One region of the Streptomyces sp. MCA2 genome, then DNA from elsewhere that is predicted to be linked to it. Evidence: predicted binding sites of a transcription regulator. Region 1 holds the regulator's gene; the other holds the start of a gene.
The links. Region 1 encodes HspR, which represses chaperone genes until heat shock. Its sites were predicted from a motif close to TTGAGNNNNNNNNNCTCAA; they were not measured.
Positions count from the first base shown of each region.

Region 2: lon (endopeptidase La) is a predicted target of HspR. The motif match lies at 3,732-3,750, and genes of this name have one in related genera.

Region 1 covers NZ_JAMJFM010000016.1:12,713-24,552, forward strand. The annotation lists gene M8I34_RS15480 (GNAT family N-acetyltransferase) at 56-619, opposite strand; gene M8I34_RS15485 (FG-GAP repeat domain-containing protein) at 693-2,063, opposite strand; gene M8I34_RS15490 ((Fe-S)-binding protein) at 2,194-4,461, opposite strand; gene dnaK (molecular chaperone DnaK) at 4,751-6,610, shown strand; gene grpE (nucleotide exchange factor GrpE) at 6,607-7,257, shown strand; gene dnaJ (molecular chaperone DnaJ) at 7,303-8,481, shown strand; gene M8I34_RS15510 (heat shock protein transcriptional repressor HspR) at 8,483-8,935, shown strand; gene M8I34_RS15515 (hypothetical protein) at 9,135-9,539, opposite strand; gene M8I34_RS15520 (pyridoxamine 5'-phosphate oxidase family protein) at 9,953-10,357, opposite strand; gene M8I34_RS15525 (Uma2 family endonuclease) at 10,410-10,985, opposite strand; gene clpB (ATP-dependent chaperone ClpB) at 11,248-11,840, shown strand, end outside.
Region 2 covers NZ_JAMJFM010000015.1:45,107-56,946, reverse strand. The annotation lists gene M8I34_RS14895 (MarR family winged helix-turn-helix transcriptional regulator) at 1-80, opposite strand, end outside; gene M8I34_RS14890 (lysozyme) at 358-1,218, shown strand; gene lon (endopeptidase La) at 1,298-3,709, opposite strand; gene M8I34_RS14880 (pentapeptide repeat-containing protein) at 3,825-4,658, opposite strand; gene M8I34_RS14875 (hypothetical protein) at 4,979-5,533, shown strand; gene M8I34_RS14870 (rhomboid-like protein) at 5,553-6,413, opposite strand; gene M8I34_RS14865 (spermidine synthase) at 6,656-7,420, shown strand; gene M8I34_RS14860 (response regulator transcription factor) at 7,493-8,230, shown strand; gene M8I34_RS14855 (ATP-binding protein) at 8,227-9,363, shown strand; gene M8I34_RS14850 (multifunctional oxoglutarate decarboxylase/oxoglutarate dehydrogenase thiamine pyrophosphate-binding subunit/dihydrolipoyllysine-residue succinyltransferase subunit) at 9,602-11,840, shown strand, end outside.

The DNA.
Region 1 (11,840 bases):
CGGGTGGCGGAGCAGGCGGATCGGGGCGGGGTTTGCATCTGACCTGTGACATCCCTTAGGGGGTTCCCCGAGGGAACAGCGGCTCCGGGGCCGGGGTCCAGCGGAGGGTGAGCTCCGGCAGGTTCTCCATGTTGGCGCGGCCGTCGTGGATGGCCACCACCCGGAAGCCGTGGTGGGCGTAGAACGCCCGCGCGTCGGCGTTGAGTTGGAAGACATGCAGGGACAGGCCGTCGGGGCGGTGCCGCCGCGCCTCGGCGAGGAGGAGGGTGCCGATGCCGGCGCGCCGGACGTCCGGCCGGAGGTAGAGCTGGTCGAGCAGGTCGCCCTGTACGGCCGCGTAGCCGAGGAGCTCGGGGCCCCGGGTGGCGACGAAGGTGTGGCACTGCGGCAGCACGATCTCCCGGATCCAGCGGGTGACCTCTTCGTGGGTACGGCGCTGGGGCGGCAGGTAGGGCATGGTGGCCTGCCGTGACGCCTGGTGGACGGCGGCGATCGCGGGGGCGTCGATGGGGAGGGCGAGCCGGGTCGTGACGGGCAAGGTGGGCGGCGTCCCGGGTGGGGCGGGGGGTGCCATGGCGCCCGGACCGTCGGCCGTGTCCCTGCCCGTATCTGTGTCCATGGCGTCATGGTCGGCGCGCGTCCGGCGCCGGGCAACTGTATTAGCCACGCACCACAATCCGCGGCGCGAGCGGTCAGGGAGCCGCGAAGTCAGCAGTGGTGAAGGAGAGGGCGGGTTGCGCGGCGAGGCCCGAGGGGCCGCCGGTGAGGACCGTCACCCGGTCGTGGGTGCGGCCGCGCCGGGTGAGGAGGACGAGGTCGGCCCGGCGGTCACCGTCGAAGTCGGCGAGGGCGAGAACCGTGGAGTACGGGCGGCCGGCGCCGGGGAGACGGGGCACGGGGAGGCGGCGGGGGGTGGCGGACAGTCCGTGTGCGGTGCCGCTCAGCAGGGCCGGGCGGGTGCCGCCGAGGACGAGATCCGGGTAGCCGTCGTGCTGCACATCGCCGGCCGCGAGGGTGGGGACCTGGCCCGTGCCCGTACGGATCCTGCCGGGGCGGCCGCCGACGGACAGCAGACCGTCGGTGTCGGCGGTGACGGACGTCACCCCCCGGCCGGGCCCGGCGAAGCGGCCGAAGGCCGTGGCGTAGCCGGGCGGGTAGACGGCCGGGCCGGCGCGGAGCGGGCCCCGGGGGCCGCCGAGGGCGAGGCGGCCGCGGGCGCGGCGGCCGGGGTCGGCGGAGCGTACGAGGAGGTCGTCGGCGCCGTCGTGGTCGAGGTCGGACGACGGCGCGAGGGGCGCGGTGGCGGCCAGGGCGGTGCCGGGGATGCCGAGGGGGGCGCCGGCTGCCTCGGGGGCGCCGGTGCGGGTGAACGGGCCCCGCAGATAGCTGATCCGGGGGCCGGAGGCGGTGACGGCCAGGTCGGGCGCGCCGTCGCCGTCGAAGTCACCGCAGACCGGCTGGTCGGGCCACTCGTTGCCGAAGCGCGCCCGGTCGGGGATGCGGAGCCTGACGGCGCGGGCGGAGCCGAGGCCCCGGGGCGAGCCGAAGAGGAGCTGTACGGGGACGGGCGGGCGGCCCACGCCGTCGTAGGGCGGGTCGGTGGTGACGACGAGGTCGCTGAAGCCGTCCCGGTCGAGGTCGCAGACGGTCTCGGCGTCGAAGGCGGCGGGGACGGCCGTCCGGGTGCGCGCGGCGTTCCGGGCCGGGGTGAGCAACTCCCGGGTGGCCGGGGCGAGTCCGTGCGCGGAGCCGTAGACGATGCCGATGCCCGGGTCGTCGTCCTGGCCGCGGGCGGGGGCGAGCAGGCTGTCGAGGACCAGATCGGGGTGGCCGTCGCCGTTGAAGTCACCGGCGGCCGTGCTGCCTTGGCCGACGGGGACGGGGCGGGCGGCAGGGAGTGACGAGGTGCGGTGCGGGGCGGCGCGGGGTGCGTCGCCGGAGGGGGAGAGCAGACCGCAGGAGGAGCTGAGAAGGACGGCCAGTCCGAGCCCCGCTGCCGTGCCGATCCGTCTGTGCATACCGTCCCCGCCCCGCCCGTCCCACTGTTGTCGTGTCTTCGCCATTCGCGGCCCCGATGCTCCCCGGTGGCCCGCGGTGCCGCAATGCCCGCCCGCACCCGCGGCCCGGCACGCCGAGGGCCGGCCCCCGTACGGAACAGGGACCGGCCCTCGGCCAACGCGCTTGTCCGCGCCGTTACTTCACCGGCTCCGGCTCCGGCGCGTCCTCCGGCGCCTCGTCGGCCGCCGGGTCGGCGGGGGTCTTGACGGAGTCCAGCAGCAGCTGGGCCACGTCGACGACCTGGACGGATTCCTTCGCCTTGCCGTCGTTCTTCTTGCCGTTGACCGAGTCGGTCAGCATGACCAGGCAGAAGGGGCAGGCCGTCGAGACGATGTCGGGGTTCAGCGACAGCGCCTCGTCGACGCGCTCGTTGTTGATGCGCTTGCCGATGCGCTCTTCCATCCACATGCGGGCACCGCCGGCGCCACAGCAGAAGCCGCGCTCCTTGTGGCGGTGCATCTCCTCGTTCCGCAGGCCCGGCACCTTGGCGATGATCTCGCGCGGCGGGGTGTAGACCTTGTTGTGGCGGCCCAGGTAGCAGGGGTCGTGGTAGGTGATCAGACCCTCGACCGGGGTGACGGGGGTGAGCTTGCCCTCGTCCACCAGGTGCTGGAGCAGCTGGGTGTGGTGGATGACCTCGTACTCGCCGCCCAGCTGGGGGTACTCGTTCGCGATCGTGTTGAAGCAGTGCGGGCAGGTCGCGACGATCTTCTTCGACGCCTTCGGCTTCTTGGTCGACTCGTCCTCGTCATCCTCGCCGAACGCCGCGTTCAGCGTGGCGACGTTCTCCGCGCCCAGCTGCTGGAAGAGGAACTCGTTGCCCAGGCGGCGCGGCGAGTCACCGGTGCACTTCTCGTCGCCGCCCATGATCGCGAACTTCACGCCCGCGATGTGCAGCAGCTCGGCGAAGGCCTTGGTGGTCTTCTTGGCGCGGTCCTCCAGGGCGCCGGCGCAGCCGACCCAGTAGAGGTACTCGACCTCGGTGAGGTCCTCGACGTCCTGGCCGACGACCGGAACCTCGAAGTCGACCTCCTTGGTCCACGCCAGGCGCTGCTTCTTGGCCAGGCCCCAGGGGTTGCCCTTCTTCTCCAGGTTCTTGAGCATCGTGCCCGCCTCGGACGGGAACGAGGACTCGATCATGACCTGGTAGCGGCGCATGTCGACGATGTGGTCGATGTGCTCGATGTCGACCGGGCACTGCTCGACACAGGCGCCGCAGGTGGTGCAGGACCACAGGACGTCCGGGTCGATGACGCCGTTCTCTTCGAGGGTGCCGATCAGCGGGCGCTCGGCCTCGGCCAGCGCGGACGCGGGGACGTCGGCGAGCTGCTCGGCGGTCGCCTTCTCGTTGCCCTCTTCGTCCTTGCCGCCGCCCGCGAGCAGGTACGGCGCCTTGGCGTGCGCGTGGTCGCGCAGCGACATGATCAGGAGCTTCGGGGAGAGCGGCTTGCCGGTGTTCCAGGCGGGGCACTGCGACTGGCAGCGGCCGCACTCGGTGCAGGTGGAGAAGTCGAGCAGGCCCTTCCAGGAGAAGTGCTCGATCTGGGAGACGCCGAACTGGTCGTCCTCGCCCGGGTCCTCGAAGTCGATCGGCTTGCCCTGGGTGGTCATCGGCTGAAGGGCGCCGAGGGCGACGTCGCCGTCCGCCTCGCGCTTGAACCAGATGTTGGGGAAGGCGAGGAAGCGGTGCCAGGCCACACCCATGTCGGTCTTGAGCGAGACCGTGATCATCCAGATGAACGACGTCGCGATCTTGATGCCCGCGAAGAGGTAGGTCAGGTTCTGCACGGTGCCCAGGCTCATGCCCTTGAAGGCCACGACCAGGGGGTACGAGACGAAGTACGCGGGCTCGTAGTGGTCGACGCCGTGCTGGGCGCCCTCCAGGGCGTGCAGCGTCACGATGCAGATGCCGACGATGAGGATGACGGTCTCGACGAAGTACGCCTGGCCGGTGTTGGAGCCCGCGAAGCGGGACTTGCGGCCCGCGCCGCCGGGACGGTTCAGCTGCCGGATGACGATCAGGGCGATGATGCCCACGGTCGTCATCGTGCCCATCGCCTCGACGAACATCTCCCACGGCAGCCAGTCGCCGATCACCGGGATCAGCCAGTCGGCCTGGAAGAGCTGGCCGATGGCGTTGACGATCGTCAGCAGCAGGGTGAGGAAGCCCACCGCCACGAACCAGTGCGCCACGCCGACGACGCCCCAGCGGTTCATGCGAGTGTGGCCGAGGAACTCCTTGGCCACCGTGACGGTCCGTTGGGCGGGAGCGTCGGTCCGGGTGCCTGCGGGCACCGGCTGGCCCAGCCGCATCTGGCGGTAGATCTGCAGGAGGGCGCGGCCGAACAGCGCCACGGCGACCGCGATGAGCACCAGCGACACGATGATCGCGGCGAGTTGCATGGGAGGCTCCTCGTACCTGCGAGAGCGGAAAACGGTGGGAACTACTAAGCGGTAACTTTTTGGGTCTGCCGCTGAGGTTACCCATTCTCCTCCGCCCCATGAAGCCGCCCGGCCGGTGATCTGCGTCGCGAAGGCAACCCTGGGTAAGCCCTCCGCGTCCTGGGATGGAACCCTGGTGACGGTAAGGGCGATATAAAACTTGAGCGCACTCGACTCAGGTCTGTTGACAGGATTTCTTCGGTGCTGCACTGTTGAGCCTGTTCCACTCAAGTCAGCTGGAGGAATTGAAATGGCACGTGCGGTCGGCATCGACCTGGGCACGACGAACTCCGTCGTCAGTGTTCTCGAAGGCGGTGAGCCCACCGTCATCACCAACGCCGAGGGCGCCAGGACCACGCCGTCCGTTGTCGCCTTCGCCAAGAACGGCGAGGTGCTGGTCGGCGAGGTCGCCAAGCGCCAGGCGGTCACCAACGTCGACAGGACCATCCGGTCGGTCAAGCGCCACATGGGCACCGACTGGAAGATCGACATCGACGGCAAGGGCTTCAACCCGCAGCAGATGAGCGCCTTCATCCTGCAGAAGCTCAAGCGCGACGCCGAGGCGTATCTGGGCGAGAAGGTCGTCGACGCGGTCATCACCGTTCCGGCCTACTTCAACGACTCCGAGCGCCAGGCCACCAAGGAGGCCGGTGAGATCGCGGGCCTCAACGTCCTGCGCATCGTCAACGAGCCCACCGCGGCCGCCCTGGCCTACGGCCTGGAGAAGGACGACCAGACCATTCTGGTCTTCGACCTCGGTGGCGGCACCTTCGACGTCTCGCTGCTGGAGATCGGCGACGGCGTCGTCGAGGTGAAGGCCACCAACGGTGACAACCACCTCGGTGGTGACGACTGGGACCAGCGCGTCGTCGACTACCTGGTCAAGCAGTTCCAGAACGGCCACGGCGTGGACCTCGCCAAGGACAAGATGGCGCTCCAGCGCCTGCGCGAGGCCGCTGAGAAGGCGAAGATCGAGCTGTCGTCCTCCACGGAGACGACGATCAACCTTCCCTACATCACCGCCTCCGCCGAGGGCCCGCTGCACCTGGACGAGAAGCTCACGCGCTCGCAGTTCCAGCAGCTCACCTCGGACCTCCTGGACCGCTGCAAGACCCCGTTCCACAACGTGATCAAGGACGCGGGTATCAACCTGTCCGAGATCGACCACGTGGTCCTGGTCGGCGGCTCCACCCGTATGCCCGCCGTCGCCGAGCTCGTCAAGGAGCTGACCGGCGGCAAGGACGCCAACAAGGGCGTCAACCCGGACGAGGTCGTCGCCATCGGCGCCACCCTCCAGGCCGGTGTGCTCAAGGGTGAGGTCAAGGACGTCCTCCTGCTGGACGTCACCCCGCTGTCCCTCGGTATTGAGACCAAGGGCGGCATCATGACCAAGCTGATCGAGCGCAACACCACGATCCCGACGAAGCGCTCCGAGATCTTCACGACGGCCGAGGACAACCAGCCGTCCGTGCAGATCCAGGTCTACCAGGGCGAGCGCGAGATCGCGGCGTACAACAAGAAGCTCGGGATGTTCGAGCTGACCGGTCTGCCGCCGGCCCCGCGCGGGGTCCCGCAGATCGAGGTCTCCTTCGACATCGACGCCAACGGCATCATGCACGTGACCGCGAAGGACCTGGGCACGGGCAAGGAGCAGAAGATGACCGTCACCGGCGGCTCCTCGCTGCCGAAGGACGAGGTCGACCGGATGCGCCAGGAGGCCGAGAAGTACGCGGACGAGGACCACGCCCGCCGCGAGGCCGCCGAGTCCCGCAACCAGGGCGAGCAGCTCGTCTACCAGACCGAGAAGTTCCTCAAGGACAACGAGGACAAGGTCCCCGGTGACGTGAAGACCGAGGTCGAGGAAGCCGTCAATGAGCTGAAGGAGAAGCTCAAGGGCGAGGACTCGGCCGAGATCCGCACCGCCACCGAGAAGGTCGCGGCCGTCTCCCAGAAGCTGGGTCAGGCCATGTACGCCGACGCCCAGGGCGCGCAGGCCGCCGGCGGTGCCGAGGGCGCCGCTGCCGGTGAGCAGGCCCAGGACGCCGCCGATGACGTCGTGGACGCCGAGATCGTCGACGACGAGAAGCCGAAGAAGGATGGTGCCGCGTGACGGAGGAGACCCCGGGCTTCGACGAGAAGCCCGACGTCCCTTCCGACGCCGCTCCCGAAGACGCGGCGCAGGCCGAGTCCGCCGACAAGGCGGGCTCGGCCCCGGCCGGGGACGTAACGGACATAGCGCTCCAGGCGCAGCTGGACCAGGTACGCACCGCGCTCAACGAGCGCACGGCGGACCTCCAGCGGCTCCAGGCGGAGTACCAGAACTACCGCCGTCGGGTGGAGCGGGACCGGGTCACGGTCAAGGAGATCGCCGCGGCGAACCTCCTGTCCGAGCTCCTTCCCACGCTCGACGACGTCGGCCGTGCGCGTGAACACGGCGAACTGGTCGGCGGCTTCAAGTCGGTGGCCGAATCGCTGGAGACCGTGGTCGCCAAGCTGGGTCTCCAGCAGTTCGGCAAGGAGGGCGAGCCCTTCGACCCGACGATCCACGAGGCGCTGATGCATTCGTACGCACCGGATGTCACCGAGACGACGTGCGTGGCGATCCTTCAGCCCGGGTATCGCATCGGTGAGCGAACGATCCGCCCCGCGCGGGTCGCCGTCGCCGAGCCGCAGCCGGGCGCGCAGGGCGCCAAGTCCACCTCCGACGAGGACGTGAAGGCTTCGGACGAGGAGAGCGGTGGCCCGGACGAGGGCTGACGTGAGGGCAAACAGAAAATCCGCGCGGGAGGAGGGACGTCGGGGATGAGCACCAAGGACTTCGTCGAGAAGGACTATTACAAGGTCCTCGGCGTCCCGAAGGACGCCACCGAAGCGGAGATCAAGAAGGCGTACCGGAAGCTCGCCCGCGAGTTCCACCCGGATGCCAACAAGGGCGACGCCAAGGCCGAGGAGCGCTTCAAGGAGATCTCCGAGGCGAACGACATCCTGGGGGACAGCAAGCGCCGCAAGGAGTACGACGAGGCGCGCACGCTGTTCGGCAACGGCGGCTACCGGCCGGGTCCCGCCGGTGGCGGCGGCTCCTTCAACTTCGACCTGGGTGACCTCTTCGGGGGCGCGCCCGGTCAGAGTGGCGGGGGCGGCGGCGGCTTCGGCGGCGGCCTCGGGGATGTCTTCGGCGGTCTGTTCAACCGCGGCGGCGCCGGGACGCGTACCCACGCGCGCCGCGGTCAGGACATCGAGTCCGAGGTGACGCTCAGCTTCACCGAGGCGGTCGACGGGGCCACGGTCCCGCTGCGGATGTCCAGCCAGGCGCCGTGCAAGGCGTGTTCGGGCACCGGCGACAAAAACGGTACGCCCCGGGTCTGCCCGACCTGTGTCGGCACCGGCCAGGTCAGCCGGGGCGCGGGCGGCGGCTTCTCGCTGACCGACCCGTGCGCCGACTGCAAGGGCCGGGGCCTGATCGCCCAGGACCCCTGTGAGGTCTGCAAGGGCAGTGGCCGCGCCACCAGCGCCCGCACGATGCAGGTCCGTATCCCCGCGGGCGTCTCCGACGGGCAGCGCATCCGGCTGCGCGGCAAGGGCGCCCCGGGCGAGCAGGGCGGTCCGGCCGGCGATCTGTATGTGGTCGTGCATGTCGACGCCCACCCGGTCTTCGGCCGCAAGGGCGACAACCTCACCGTCACGGTGCCGGTCACCTTCCCGGAGGCCGCCCTCGGCGGCGAGGTGAAGGTGCCGACCCTGGGCGGTCCGCCGGTGACGCTGAAGCTGCCGGCCGGCACCCCCAACGGGCGCACCATGCGCGCCCGGGGCAAGGGTGCCACCCGCAAGGACGGCACCCGCGGTGATCTGCTGGTCACCATAGAGGTGCTGGTCCCCAGCGACCTCAGCGACAAGGCGAAGGAGTCGCTGGAGTCCTATCGCGAGGCGACCGCGGGCCCGGACCCGCGGGCAGAGCTGTTCCAGGCCGCGAAGGGAGCTTGAGATGGACAGCCGGGGCGGGCAGCGTCGTAACCCCTATCAACTGACCGATGAGTCGCCGGTGTACGTCATCTCCGTCGCGGCTCAGCTCTCCGGCCTGCATCCGCAGACCCTTCGTCAGTACGACCGGCTCGGGCTGGTCTCGCCCGACCGCACGGCCGGGCGGGGCCGCCGCTATTCGGCCCGGGACATCGAACTGCTCCGTACGGTGCAGCAGTTGTCCCAGGACGAGGGCATCAACCTCGCCGGCATCAAGCGCATCATCGAGCTGGAGAACCAGGTCGCGGCCCTTCAGCAGCGGGTCATCGAGCTCCAGGGCGCCCTGGAGGGCGCGGCCAGCGCGATGCAGCAGCGGGAGGCGGCGGTGCACGCCTCCTACCGGCGCGATCTGGTCCCGTATCAGGATGTGCAGCAGGGCAGCGCGCTGGTGGTGTGGCGGCCCAAGCGGCCGGAGTGAACGGCCGTCCCGGGGTGCGAGCACCCGGCGCGTGATGTGGCAAAGGGCCGGGGAAACCCGGCCCTTGTCGCGTCTCTGCGCGCTGTTTCCGCCCCGCGCGTCTTCCGGTGTCCTCCTGCGGCTGCCTTTCTACGGCCTCCGTCTGCGGACCTCCGTCTGCGGGCACATCCGCCTGCGTACGGCCCGCGCCCCACCCCGCTCAGCAGCCGCTGTACCCCGCCGTCGGCATCGACAGCCGCCGGTGCACATGCGACTTCATCGCCAGGGTGTAGACCGGCTCGTCGAGGTCGGCGGTCTCCAGGCGCACCCCGGCCGCGGCGCACCGCGCGGTGAACTCGGCGGTGCCGTCGATGGCGTTCTCCAGGGCCCGGCGGTTGGGCGTCACGAACACATCGACCAGGCCGTCCTCGACATCGCGCCACAGTGCGCTGTGATCGGCGCGCAGGTGGTGCAGGCTGAGCCGGCAGGTCAGGTGGTAGTCACGGGCTGCCGCCCACTGTTTGCACATGTCGTGCTGGCTGCGGTCATCGACCAGGAACGGATCCTCGTCCAGCTCGGACAGCGGCATCAGGCAGGCGATCGCCGTCACTCGGACCGAGTTCATCGTGCCCTCCGGGGCGTGGCGACTGTGGGGGCGACGATACCCCCGTGGGTGGCCCGTGGAGGAGGGGCTGTACCGGGCGGCGAAGCGTAACCGCAGGCGTGGCAGATCTTCCAGCCGTCCTGGTTGACGGCCAGTTGGCCGCCGCAGCGCGGGCAGAGCTCGGCGTGCGGGTGCGGCCGGGTGGGGGGCGGACGGCGCGGAACGGTCGTCACGATGTGCAATGCCGACGCCATGCGGCCTCCAGCTGCCGTCTTCTGCCTGGGGCAGGCCCGATGCCGTCCGTCCTTGCACGGAGCTGTTCGGTTCCCGTCGCTCCTGAGTACCAGGTGGACGGCCCACGGCGGAGCGGAAGGGTCCGTTTTCGGCCAGGGGACCGGTGTGCCCGGCGGGACGGGGAGGCGGCGGGCAGGCTCTCAGGCCCGCCCCATCGCCTTGGTCACCGCGATCTCGATCATGACGCGATCGGGGTTGGGCGTCGGCGTCCGGCCGTAGCGCTCGGCGTACCGGTTCACCGCGTCGGCCACCGACTCGGTGTCCGTACGCACCCGCGCGATGCCCTCCAGGGTTGCCCAGCGCCCCTTGTCGACCTGGCACACGGCGACGGTGGCGCCGTCCGCCCCGGCGGCGAGGATGTTCTTGACCTTGGCGCTGTCCTTGCGGGTGATGATCCGCGCGATGCGCTGCCCGGCGTCGTAGGTGACGCCTACCGGGACGACGTGCGGCGTCCCGTCCGTACGCAGCGTGGTGAGCGTCGGCATCAGGTACTCGCTCCAGAAGGCGAGGTACTCCGGGCTGAGGGCACTGAGGTCATGGGCCATGGGGGCAAGGGTAGTTCCGGGGCCGGGGCCCGGGGGCCGGGGTCTTCGGGGTTCAGAGGAAGTCGGTGGTCTCCAGGTCGAAGGAGAAGGGGGCGGGGAGGGGGAGGGGTTTGCCGATGGGTGCGGTGTTGATCCCTACGTAGTCGTCACCGGAGGGATCGCTGAAGAGCGTGATGGTGGCCTTGCTGCGGTCCACGAGCAGGTAGAGCGGGATACCGGCACGGGCGTAGCAGCGCCGCTTGGCGATGCGGTCGTGCTCCGGCTTGCTCGACGTGACTTCCATGACCAGGGCGACGCCTTCGCTGGGCATCCAGCGCTCGGCGTCCAGGAACAGATCCAGTTCAGTGGGCGCGAAGGTGGCATCGGGAATCACGTGGTTCTTCCGGTCGCCGGGACGCAGCAGGAGTCCCTTGCCCCCGGAGACATCCATATCCGTCGCGGACTTCGCCAGGATCTGCTTGGACAGCCGGCTGAAGTAACGCTCGTGGTTCCCGTCCGTCGGCGGCGTCACGATGATCTCCCCCTCGATCAGCTCGGCCCGGAAACCCTCGGGGGTCTCCAGGGCGAGGAAATAATCCAGGAGGGTCTCGTGGTCCGTCGCGATCGGCTCGTGTGCCATAGCCGTCATGCTGCACCTCCTCGTGGTCGAAGGCCAGTGTCGCCGGGCGGCGTGCGACGGACGGGCGCTTTCGGCCCCTGTTCCCTCGCACGAGTGAGCGAGGGAACGCGGGGTGGCACCCGGAAACAGCCTTGAGTGCCCTAGACTCAACTTATCGCACGTGGGTGTGAGCAGGATTGCGGTATGAGCAGCATTTCCCGCGTCCGGCCCCGGGCGGGGTCAGACTGAGGAAAGACGCTGTTCAGGACGAGTCGAGGAGGATCGCGAGGACGTGGACGCCGAGCTGACCAACAAGAGCCGGGAGGCGCTGAGCGCCGCCAACGAGCGGGCGGTCACCGCCGGACATGCGGACATGACGTCCGCGCATCTCCTGCTCGCGCTGCTGGCCGGGCAGGACAACGAGAACATCATGGACCTGCTGTCCGCCGTCGAGGCGGACGCCGCCGTGCTGCGCAACGGCGCCGAGCGGCAGCTCGCCGGGCTCCCCAGCGTGCAGGGCTCGACGGTCGCGCCGCCGCAGCCGGACCGCGATCTGCTCTCCGCCATCGCGGACGCCACTCAGCGCGCCAAGGAGCTCGGCGACGCCTACGTCTCCACCGAGCACCTCCTCATCGGTATCGCCGCCAAGGGCGGCCGCACCGGTGAGCTGCTGGCCGACCAGGGGGCGAGCGCCAAGAAGCTGCTCGCCGCCTTCGAGGCGACCCGCGGCGGGCAGCGGGTGACCAACGCCGACCCGGAAGGCACGTACAAGGCGCTGGAGAAGTTCGGTACGGACTTCACGGCGGCCGCCCGCGAGGGCAAGCTCGACCCGGTCATCGGCCGGGACCACGAGATCCGGCGCGTGGTGCAGGTGCTCTCCCGCCG
Region 2 (11,840 bases), on a different contig from region 1:
AGAAATACGTGGTCCACACCAATCGGTTCGCCGTCCGCCGTCGAACCGTCGGCTCCGGTGTCGTGCACGTCAGCGCCCATTCCCGCTTTCCCTCACCTGAAAGTTTCCGCCATCGGCGGCCGAAGCCGCAGCTCGGCCAGTATTTCGCAGGATTAGACCAACGGCAGCCCCGCGACCCTCTTTTGTCACGTCGTTCTACGCGCGTATCGTCATTTGTGGCATGGCCATACCAAGCGGCCCCCGCTGTCAGCGGTTCCGCCGCGCGTCATGCACGTCGCACTTCCGTGTCCACACGCCTGCGTCATGCCGTCAGCTCCTCCCCCCTCAGGTCATCCACCGAGATCTTCGGAGGCACGTATGTCCGTGCTCAGATCCGGCTCCCCCCACCGACCCGCACGCTCCCTCGCGAGCGTGGCCGGGGTCCTTCTCGCGGTCCTCTCCCTCCTCCTCGGGCTGCCGGGCACCGCCGGCGCCGCGGCCACACGGTACGCACCGGAGCCCAGCCACCCCGGCCAGGACTGGGCCGGGTCCCAGATCGCCCGGCACGAAGGCACCGCGGCCGGCACCGCACCGTCGGCGTCCTCGCTCGCCGCGTCCGTCGAGGGCGTGGACGTCAGCAGCCACAACGGCAATGTGGCCTGGTCGACGCTCTGGAACAGCGGCGTCCGCTTCGCCTATGTGAAGGCGACCGAGTCCACCAGCTACACCAACCCGTACTTCGCGCAGCAGTACAACGGCTCGTACAACGCCGGGATGATCCGCGGCGCGTACCACTTCGCCACGCCCAACACCTCCAGCGGTGCCGCCCAGGCCACCTACTTCGTCAACCACGGCGGCGGCTGGTCGAAGGACGGGCGGACGCTGCCCGGCGCGCTCGACATGGAGTACAACCCCTACGGGGCGACCTGCTACGGGCTGAGCGCGGCCGGGCTGGTCAACTGGATGAAGGACTGGTTCGCCACCTACAAGGCCCGTACCGGCCGGGATGCGGTGATCTACACCTCCACGAGCTGGTGGAAGCAGTGCACCGGCAACTCCGCCGCCTTCGGCTCCGTCAACCCGCTGTGGATACCGCGCTACGGCTCCTCGGCCGGCGAACTCCCGGCCGGCTGGGGCTTCCACACCATCTGGCAGTACACCTCGTCCGGCCCGACGGTCGGTGACCACAACCGCTTCAACGGCGCGCTGGACCGCCTCCGGGCGCTCGCCAACGGCTAGGGACTGTCTTCGAAGCCCCGTCTGCCACGCGGCGGCCGGCCCGGCCCCTCTGCGGGAGCCGGGCCGGTCGCCGTTGCCCTCACGCCGCGACCGGCACCTCGGGAGCGGCCCCGTTCGACGCCGGGGTCAGCGCCAGCTCCAGCACCTGGCGGACGTCCGCGACCGGGTGGACCTCCAGGGCTTCGAGGATCTCGGCCGGCACATCGTCCAGGTCCGGTTCATTGCGCTGGGGGATGATCACGGTGGTGATCCCCGCCCGGTGCGCCGCCAGCAGCTTCTGCTTCACGCCGCCGATCGGCAGCACCCGCCCGGTCAGCGAGACCTCGCCGGTCATCGCCACGTCCGGCCGGACCTGGCGGCCCGACAGCAGCGAGGCCAGTGCCGTCGTCATCGTCACGCCCGCGCTCGGACCGTCCTTGGGGACGGCGCCCGCCGGTACGTGCAGATGCACTCCGCGCTCCTTCAGGTCGGCGACCGGAAGTTCCAGTTCCGCGCCGTGCGAACGCAGGAAGGACAGCGCGATGTGTGCGGACTCCTTCATGACGTCGCCGAGCTGGCCGGTCAGCTGGAGCCCGGACGCCCCGGTCTCCGGATCGGCGAGCGAGGCCTCCACATAGAGCACGTCGCCGCCGGCGCCGGTGACCGCGAGGCCGGTGACCACACCGGGCACCGCGGTGCGCCGCTCGGCCGGGTCCTGCGCCGACTCGGGGGTGTGGTGCGGCCGCCCGATCAGCGGGCGCAGCTGCTCCGCACCGACCGTGAACGGCAGCTCCTGCTGCCCGAGTTCGTGCTGTGCGGCGACCTTGCGCAGCAGCCTGGCGACCGCACGCTCCAGATTCCGTACGCCCGCCTCGCGGGTGTACTCGCCCGCCAGCTTGCGCAGCGCGTCGTCCTCCAGGGCCACCTCGCCGGCCTCCAGACCGGCCCGCTCCAGCTGGCGCGGCAGCAGGTGGTCCCGGGCGATGACGACCTTCTCGTCCTCGGTGTAGCCGTCCAGCCGGACCAGCTCCATCCGGTCGAGCAGCGGCTCGGGGATGGCTTCGAGGACGTTGGCGGTGGCCAGGAAGACCACATCGCTGAGGTCGAGTTCGACCTCCAGGTAGTGGTCGCGGAAGGTGTGGTTCTGCGCCGGGTCCAGGACCTCCAGGAGGGCGGCTGCCGGGTCGCCCCGGAAGTCGGAACCCACCTTGTCGATCTCGTCGAGCAGCACCACCGGGTTCATCGACCCGGCCTCCTTGACGGCCCGGACGATCCGGCCGGGCAGCGCGCCGACGTACGTCCGGCGGTGGCCGCGGATCTCCGCCTCGTCCCGGACGCCGCCGAGCGCGACCCGGACGAACTTGCGTCCCATGGCCCGCGCGACGGACTCACCGAGCGAGGTCTTGCCGACACCGGGCGGCCCGACGAGCGCCAGTACGGCCCCGCCGCGGCGGCCGCCGACCAGGCCGAGCCCGCGCTCGCCCCGCCGCTTGCGGACGGCCAGGTATTCGGTGATCCGCTCCTTGACGTCCTCCAGTCCGGAGTGGTCGGCGTCCAGGATCTCCTTGGCGCCGGCGATGTCGTAGGCGTCCTCGGTCCGTTCGTTCCACGGCAGTTCCAGGACGGTGTCCAGCCAGGTGCGGATCCAGGAGCCCTCGGGGTTCTGGTCGCTGGACCGCTCCAGCTTGTCGACCTCCTTGAGGGCGGCCTTGCGGACGTCCTCGGGCAGATCGGCGGCCTCGACCCGGGCGCGGTAGTCGTCGCCCTCGTCCTCCGGATCGCCGTTGAGCCCGGCGAGTTCCTTGCGGACCGCCTCCAGCTGCCGCCGCAGCAGGAACTCCCGCTGCTGCTTGTCGACGCCTTCCTGGACGTCCTTGGCGATGGATTCGGCGACATCCTGCTCGGCGAGGTGCTCGCGCAGCGCCTCGGTGGCGGCCTTCAGCCGGGCGACCGGATCGACGGTCTCCAGCAGCTGGACCTTCTGTTCGGTGGTCAGGAACGGCGAGTAGCCGGAGTTGTCGGCCAGCGTCGGTACGTCCTCGATCTGCTGGACGCGGTCGACGACCTGCCAGGCACCCCGCTTGCGCAGCCAGCTGGTGGCCAGCGCCTTGTACTCCGTGACGAGTTCGGCCACCGCACCGGGCAGCGGGTCGGGGACCGTCTCCTCGACGGTCGTGCCCTCCACCCAGAGGGCGGCTCCGGGCCCGGTCGTGCCGGAACCGATCCGTACCCGGCCCAGGCCCCGGATCAGCGCCCCGGGGTCGCCGTCGGACAGCCGCCCGACCTGCTCGATCCGCCCGAGCGTGCCGATGCCGGCGTATGTCCCGTCGACGCGGGGAACGAGCAGCACCCGCGGCTTGTTACCCGTGGTGGCGGCGGCGGCCTGCGCGGCCTCCACCGCGGCCCGGACGTCCGTGTCGGACAGGTCCAGGGGCACCACCATGCCGGGGAGCACGACCTCGTCATCGAGGGGCAGCACGGGCAGAGTGAGCGATGTGGACGTCGAAGCCATGATCTCCCCTTCGGCAAACAAGTTGAGCTTTACCCACTCAATGCAGCCGGCCCTGAAGATGTTCCCCGGTGTGCGTTCGCTGTCAGCGATCGGCCGGCGGCGAGCGAAGGCGGCGCTACCAGTGGGCGGGGCGGGACAGCGCCTCCGGCAGCCTGGTGGCGGCGTCGCCCTTGGCCGCGTTGAGCTGCGACTGGGTGAGGAAGAGGGCACCCGTGAGGTCGGCGCCGCGCAGGTCCGCGTCCCGCAGATCGGCACCGATCAGGTCCGCCGTGCGCAGATCGGCGCCCTTGAGGTCGGCGGCGATGAGGTAGGCCCCGCGGAGATTGGCGCCCCGGAGGTCGGCGCCCTTGAGGCGGGCCCCCATGAGATCGGCACCCCGCCGCTCCTTCTTGCGGCCCGGCACCGCGGCCCGTACGAGTTCGCTGGTGCGCAGCAGCAGGGCGTTGACCTCGCCCCGGTGGGCCGGGACGTCGAGCTCCGTGAGCTCCTGGGCGCTGCCGCGGGTGAAGCGCTCGGTCTTCTCCAGCGCGGTGCGCAGGTCGGCGTGCACCGGGCGGGCCGCAGGCAGGGTCAGCGCCTCGGCCAGGTACCAGAGGAGTTCGTGCAGCTGCCGCATGACGGGAAAGACGTCGAACATCTGCCGGGCGGTCCCCGGGGCCTGCCGCCAGTCCTGTCCGCCGAAGGTGACCTGGGAGACCTTCTGCCCGGCGCCGAAGCAGTCGAAGACGGTGCAGCCGGAGAAGCCCCGTGTGCGGAGGTCGCTGTGGATGCCGCAGCGGAAGTCCGTCCGGAGGTTCGGGCAGGGGCGCCCGGCGTCCTTGTCGATCGCGAAGTCCGCCGAGGCCGCGAACGGCAGCGCGACACAGCAGAGCCCGAAACAGCTTCCGCAGTCGGACTGGAGCCCGAGGTCGACGGTGTCCGGAATCGGTTGCTTGCGGTCTGAGGACAAGATGCGTGCACTCCTGCGGCCGGCGAGCACCGCACCAGGCCGCGCTCGGAACGAGCCCCCATTCTCCCAGGCGGCCAGGGCCCGGAGGGCCTCGCCGAGGCGGAGGTGTATCCGACCGATCGCCTGGGAGCGGGGCGAGCCCCTGGACTGTGTGAGCGGGCGTGCCGAGCTGCTGCGGCCGTTCTTCCGCGCGGCGGCGGACGAGGGGGACGGCATGCTGAGGTGGCTCGGACAGCGGCGGGACGCGGTCCGGCCGGGCCGCGCGGAAAAGCCCTGCCGCTTCCTCCCTCACACCTCGTCATGACTGCTACCTTCACGGCATGTTGCAGCGGATGTCCGGAGTTTTCATCGGCGCTCTCTTCGGGACGATCTTCGTGGTCGCCAACGCGCACGACCCGCTGAATCCCGCTGTCGGTATCGCCCTGCGGGTGCTCGCGGTGCTCACCTTCGCCGGGCTGCTGGCGCTCGCACTGCGGGCCGGGCGCCACGGCCGGCCCGCCGAGGCGGACGCCGAGGGTCCGCAAGCCGACTGGTTCCGGGGGAAGTTCGCGTTCGTCGTGGGCGCCGAGGTGGTGCTGCTGATCGGCGGCAATCTCGCGCTGCGGGCGGCGGGCGCCCCGCAGGAGACCGCCGTGGCCTGGATCGCGCTGATCGTCGGCCTGCACTTCGTCGCGCTGATGGCGGTCTGGAAGCGGCGCAGCATCGCCGTTCCCGGCGTCGCGCTGACCGCGCTCGGCCTGATCGGGCTGGGCATGGCGGCGACCTCGGCGGTGGCCTGGGTGCCGTTCGTCAGCGGCGTGCTGTCCGGTGTGGCGCTGCTGGGCGGCTGCGCCTACGCCATCACCCATACGTACCGGGCGACCGTCCGGTCGTAGGCGCGCGGCCCCGGAACGCTCAGTAGGTCCGCACGCCCCGCAGCGCCGGGTGGCCCAGGTCGCCCAGGAGCGGTGCGGGCCGGGCACGGCGGGCGCGCCGGCGGCGCAGCAGCGGCCAGCTCGCCGCGCCCAGGGCGAGCGAGAGCAGATGGCCCCAGTCGGACACCGGGTCGGCGTAGGCGAGCAGACCGGTCACGGCCAGGTAGCCGGCGCCGGCCAGCAGCGGCCAGCGCAGCCAGGCCGGCAGCAGGCCCGCAAGGGCTCCGATGCTGGTCATCACGCCGAAGCTGATGCCGTAGTCGAGGCGGTGCAGCGAGCTCTCCGGCAGCCGTCCCGCGGCGACCGAGAAGGCGACGGGCAGTTCGGTGGCGAGGGTGGCCAGCGCATGGCCGCCGAAGAAGACGGCGGCGGTCCACAGCCCGCCGATCCGCCGTTCCAGCGCCGTCAGGACGAAGAGAAAGCCGATGGCGTACGCGGAGGTCATGCCGCCCGCGATCCACAGGGCGCTGGCGACGAGCACCAGCAGCGGGGCCTGCGCGAGGTGGACGACGTCCGTACTGGAGCCCTGGAGCAGTCCGGAGACCAGTGCCGGGTCGGCGTACTCGGTGAAGAGCGAGGTGGCCACGAGAAGGAGGGCGTAGCCGAAGGTGAAGGGGGTGTCGGCGGGAGTGGGCAGCAGCCGCCACGGCCGCGCCCGGGGGGACATCCGAGGGCCTCTGGGCACCGCCTCCGCCGCGACGCCCCCGGCCTGCCGGGGCTCGCGTGGCCGCGGAATCCCCGGCAGCAGGTCCGGCACCGCGCCCGTCCCGTTACCCGGCCCCGGTATGACGGACGGCGCACGGCCGGCCCGTCCCTTCTCGGCGGTTCCCAGCCAGCTCACTTGTCCGAGACCCCTTCCGTCCATGGCACATCCGGTCAGCCACGCCCGTCCCCCCGGCCGTGATTCCTCTGCCTCGCCCTACGTTCCGGACCACCCTGCATGCTCAACCCATGAAGAAGCTGTGTGAGTGACATCCCTCACATCAGGCAACCGTCGTCACAGGAGGCACGTCCGTGCCACCGGCGGCGGATTCCTGTCCAAAGCGTTGGACCGGCACGGCCCGTATTGGCCACCATGACGCCATGGCTCCCGTTACTCCGACGCAGGCAACGACCGGGCTCCCCGAGACCCCGCGCACGCTCGACCGCCGCGAGGGCCCGTACGGCGAGGTGGTGCTGCGACAACGGGGCGGGCCCCTCGAAGGCCCGGGAGCGGACGGCCGCGGGACCCCCGGCCAGCCCGTGGTCTACGAGATCATCGCCAACGGCTGCTTCCTGATGGACACCTCCGACGGCCGCTCCGAACGGCTGCTGATCGACGCCGCGCTGGCCGCGCTGCCGCCCGGCCGCGCACGGCCCTCCGTGCTGATCGGAGGCCTCGGCGTCGGCTTCTCGCTGGCCCGCGCGGCCGGGCAGCCGCGCTGGGGCCGGATCGTCGTCGTCGAGCGCGAGGAAGCCGTCATCGACTGGCACCGCACGGGCCCGCTGTCGGCGGTCTCGGCGGCCGCGCTGGCCGATCCGCGCAGCGAGATCCTGCACACCGACCTGGTCGCGCACCTGCGGACGGACGCGGACCAAGTCGCCTACGACGCCCTGTGCCTGGACATCGACAACGGCCCCGACTGGACCGTCACCGAGGACAACGGCAGCCTCTACTCCCCCACCGGACTCGCCGCCTGCCGTGACCGTCTGACATCCGGCGGAGTGCTCGCCGTCTGGTCCGCGCAGCCCTCGCCGGCATTCGAGGAAGCACTACGAAATGCCGGTTTCAGCGGGGTACATACGGAAGAGATCCCCGTTGTCCGAGGCGTCCCTGACGTGGTCCATCTTGCGCGGAAGGGCGCGTAGCCGACAGTCACACCATGCCCGTACGCTGCTGCCCAGCAATACGCGACCACGCAGGGGATGCAGGGGCGGGCGATGGACCAGACTCAGACAACGCAGGGCGGCACCGCCGCCACGCCGGGCGCCCAGCGCCGGGTACTGGTCGTGGAGGACGACCCGACGATCGTCGAGGCCATCGCGGCGCGGCTGCGCGCCGAGGGCTTCCAGGTGCAGACGGCCACCGACGGCCCGGCCGCGGTGGAGACCGCCGAGGCCTGGCAGCCGGATCTGCTGGTCCTCGATGTGATGCTGCCGGGCTTCGACGGCCTGGAGGTGTGCCGCCGGGTCCAGGCCCAGCGGCCGGTGCCGGTGATGATGCTCACCGCCCGGGACGACGAGACCGACATGCTGGTGGGCCTCGGCGTCGGCGCGGACGACTACATGACCAAGCCGTTCTCGATGCGCGAGCTGGCCGCCCGGGTGCATGTGCTGCTGCGCCGGGTCGAGCGCGCCGCGCTGGCCGCGCACACCCCGCGCACCGGCATTCTGCGGCTGGGCGAGCTGGAGATCGACCACGCCCAGCGCCGGGTGCGGGTGCGCGGCTCGGACGTCCATCTGACGCCCACCGAGTTCGATCTGCTGGTCTGCCTGGCGAACACCCCGCGCGCGGTGCTCTCCCGTGAGCAGCTGCTGGCCGAGGTGTGGGACTGGGCGGACGCCTCCGGGACCCGTACGGTCGACAGCCACATCAAGGCGCTGCGCCGCAAGATCGGCGCCGAGCGCATCCGTACGGTCCATGGTGTCGGCTACGCCCTGGAGACCCCGGCCGCATGACGCGGCGGTGGTGGCGGACGCCCGCGCAGGCACTGTGGCAGCGGGTCTGGGAGGGCCTGCGCCCGCTGGACCCGTACCGCTCGGTGAAGGCCGCGCTCGGGGCGCTGGTCAGCGTCTCGGTGATCATCACGACGCTGCTGGTGTTCGTCGCCATGCACTCGGCGACCGAGCTGCGGGTGATCACGATCTTCTCGATCATCGCCTCGCTGCTGATCACCCAGTTCGTGGCCAACAGCCTGACCGCTCCGCTCGACGAGATGACCGATGTCACCCGGTCGATGGCGCACGGCAACTACAGCCGCCGGGTCCGCTCGGAGCGCCGGGACGAGTTCGGTGACCTGGCGAACGCCTTCAACCGGATGGCGGCCGACCTGGAAGCGGTGGACACCCATCGCAAGGAGCTGGTCGCCAATGTCTCGCACGAGCTGCGCACCCCGATCGCGGCACTCCGGGCCGTCCTGGAGAACGTCGTCGACGGGGTCAGCGAGCCGGACCCGGAGACGATGCGGACGGCGCTGAAGCAGACGGAGCGGCTGGGCCGCCTCGTCGAGCACCTCCTGGACCTGTCCCGGCTGGACAACGGGGTGGTGCCGCTGCACGCCCGGCGCTTCGAGGTCTGGCCGTACCTGTCCGGGGTGCTCAAGGAGGCCAATATGAGCCGCGGCGCCTCCACGCTGTCGGGGCTGTCGGGGGCCGCCGGCTCCGGCACCCACACCCGTACGGACGTCCACCTCCACCTCGATGTCTCGCCGCCGGAGCTGACCGCGCACGCGGACGCCGAGCGGCTGCACCAGGTCGTGGCCAACCTCATCGACAACGCGATCAAGCACAGCCCGCGGCACGGCCGGGTCACGGTGCATGCGCGGCGCGGCGAGGGGCCGGGGAGCCTGGAGCTGGACGTACAGGACGAGGGGCCCGGCATCCCCGAGTCGGAGCGCTACCGGGTCTTCGAACGGTTCAACCGTGGCGGCCCGGCGCCCTCGGGCCCCGGCTCCGACGGCGGGACGGGCCTGGGCCTGGCGATCGCGCGCTGGGCGGTGGATCTGCACGGCGGACGCATCGGCGTGGCCGAATCTGCACGTGGTTGCCGGATCCGGGTCACTCTTCCGGGGTTGGAGTCAGCTCGAAGCTGACGGCCGCTGACGTAGGGTCGGTAGTGGAAGCACTCACTCCGCGGGTGCCACGGCGATGCCCCCTACCCGCGTGCAGGCAAACATCGTGTGTTTCCCGCCAAGTCATGCCCCGAAACCCCTCCGGGAATGTGACGTACACGACGAGTGCCCCTCCCGGCCTGCATCCGGGGTCACAACAGGCGTAGCCTTTATTCCCGCTGTCCACCACCTTAGGAAGCGGAAGAGGGCGGTTGCCGCCGTGTCGCTACAGTCCCCCAACAGCTCGAGCATCTCGACCGACCAAGAGGGGCAGGGAAAGAACCCTGCCGCCGCGTTCGGTCCCAATGAGTGGCTCGTCGACGAGATCTACCAGCAGTACCTCCAGGACCCGAACTCGGTAGACCGAGCCTGGTGGGACTTCTTCGCCGACTACAAGCCGGGCGGCGCCACCGCGCCGAGCCAGCCGGCGGAGGGCTCCGCCCCCGCTCCGGCGGCTCCGGCGCAGTCGTCCCCGGCGGCGCCCGCCGCAGCCGAGCCGAAGCCAGCCGCCGAGCCGGCCACCCCGGCGAAGCCGGCCGCGAGTGCTCCGGCCCCGGCCAAGGCCGCGCCGGCGAAGTCCGCGCCGGCCAAGCCGGCCGCCAAGGCCCCTCAGAAGGCCGACGGCGAGGTCACTGCCGGTCCTGAGTTCGTCACCCTGCGCGGCCCGTCGGCCGCCGTTGCGAAGAACATGAACGCCTCCCTGGAGCTGCCGACGGCCACGTCCGTCCGCGCGGTCCCGGTGAAGCTGCTCTTCGACAACCGCATCGTGATCAACAACCACCTCAAGCGCGCCCGTGGCGGGAAGGTCTCCTTCACCCACCTCATCGGGTACGCGATGGTGCAGGCCCTCAAGGCCATGCCGTCGATGAACCACTCCTTCGCGGAGAAGGACGGCAAGCCGACGCTGGTCAAGCCCGAGCACATCAACCTCGGTCTGGCCATCGACCTGGTGAAGCCGAACGGCGACCGCCAGCTCGTCGTCGCCGCCATCAAGAAGGCCGAGACGCTGACCTTCTTCGAGTTCTGGCAGGCCTACGAGGACATCGTCCGCCGGGCCCGCGACAACAAGCTGACGATGGACGACTTCACCGGAGTCACCGCGTCGCTGACGAACCCGGGCGGCATCGGCACCGTGCACTCCGTGCCGCGCCTGATGCCCGGCCAGTCCATGATCATGGGCGTCGGCGCGATGGACTACCCCGCGGAGTTCCAGGGCACCTCCCAGGACGCCCTGAACAAGCTGGGTGTCTCCAAGGTCATGACGCTGACCAGCACCTATGACCACCGCGTGATCCAGGGCGCCGCCTCCGGCGAGTTCCTGCGCATCATGAGCCAGCTGCTGCTCGGCGGCAACGAATTCTTCGACGACATCTTCAAGTCGCTGCGGATTCCGTACGAGCCGGTCCGCTGGCTGCGCGACATCGACGCCTCGCACGACGACGACGTCACCAAGGCCGCGCGGGTCTTCGAGCTGATCCACTCCTACCGGGTCCGCGGCCACGTCATGGCCGACACCGACCCGCTGGAGTACCACCAGCGCAAGCACCCCGACCTCGACATCACCGAGCACGGGCTCACCCTGTGGGACCTGGAGCGCGAGTTCGCGGTCGGCGGCTTCTCCGGCAAGTCCATGATGAAGCTGCGCGACATCCTGGGCGTGCTGCGCGACTCGTACTGCCGCACCACCGGCATCGAGTTCATGCACATCCAGGACCCCAAGCAGCGCCAGTGGATCCAGGACCGGGTCGAGCGCTCGCACAAGTCGCCCGAGCGCGAGGAGCAGCTGCGCATCCTGCGCCGACTGAACTCCGCCGAGGCGTTCGAGACGTTCCTCCAGACGAAGTACGTCGGCCAGAAGCGCTTCTCGCTGGAGGGCGGCGAGTCCGTCATCCCGCTGCTGGACGCGGTCATCGACTCCGCGGCCGAGTCGCGCCTGGACGAGGTCGTCATCGGCATGGCCCACCGCGGCCGCCTCAACGTCCTCGCCAACATCGTCGGCAAGTCGTACGCGCAGATCTTCCGCGAGTTCGAGGGCAACCTCGACCCGAAGTCGATGCACGGCTCCGGCGACGTGAAGTACCACCTGGGCGCCGAGGGCACCTTCACCGGTCTCGACGGCGAGCAGATCAAGGTCTCGCTGGCCGCGAACCCCTCCCACCTGGAGGCCGTCGACCCGATCGTCGAGGGCATCGCGCGCGCCAAGCAGGACATCATCAACAAGGGCGGCACGGACTTCACGGTCCTGCCGATCCAGCTGCACGGTGACGCGGCGTTCGCCGGCCAGGGCGTGGTCGCGGAGACGCTGAACATGTCCCAGCTGCGCGGCTACCGCACCGGCGGCACGGTGCACGTCGTCATCAACAACCAGGTCGGCTTCACCGCCGCCCCGGAGTCGTCGCGTTCGTCCATGTACGCCACCGACGTGGCCCGCATGATCGAGGCGCCGATCTTCCACGTGA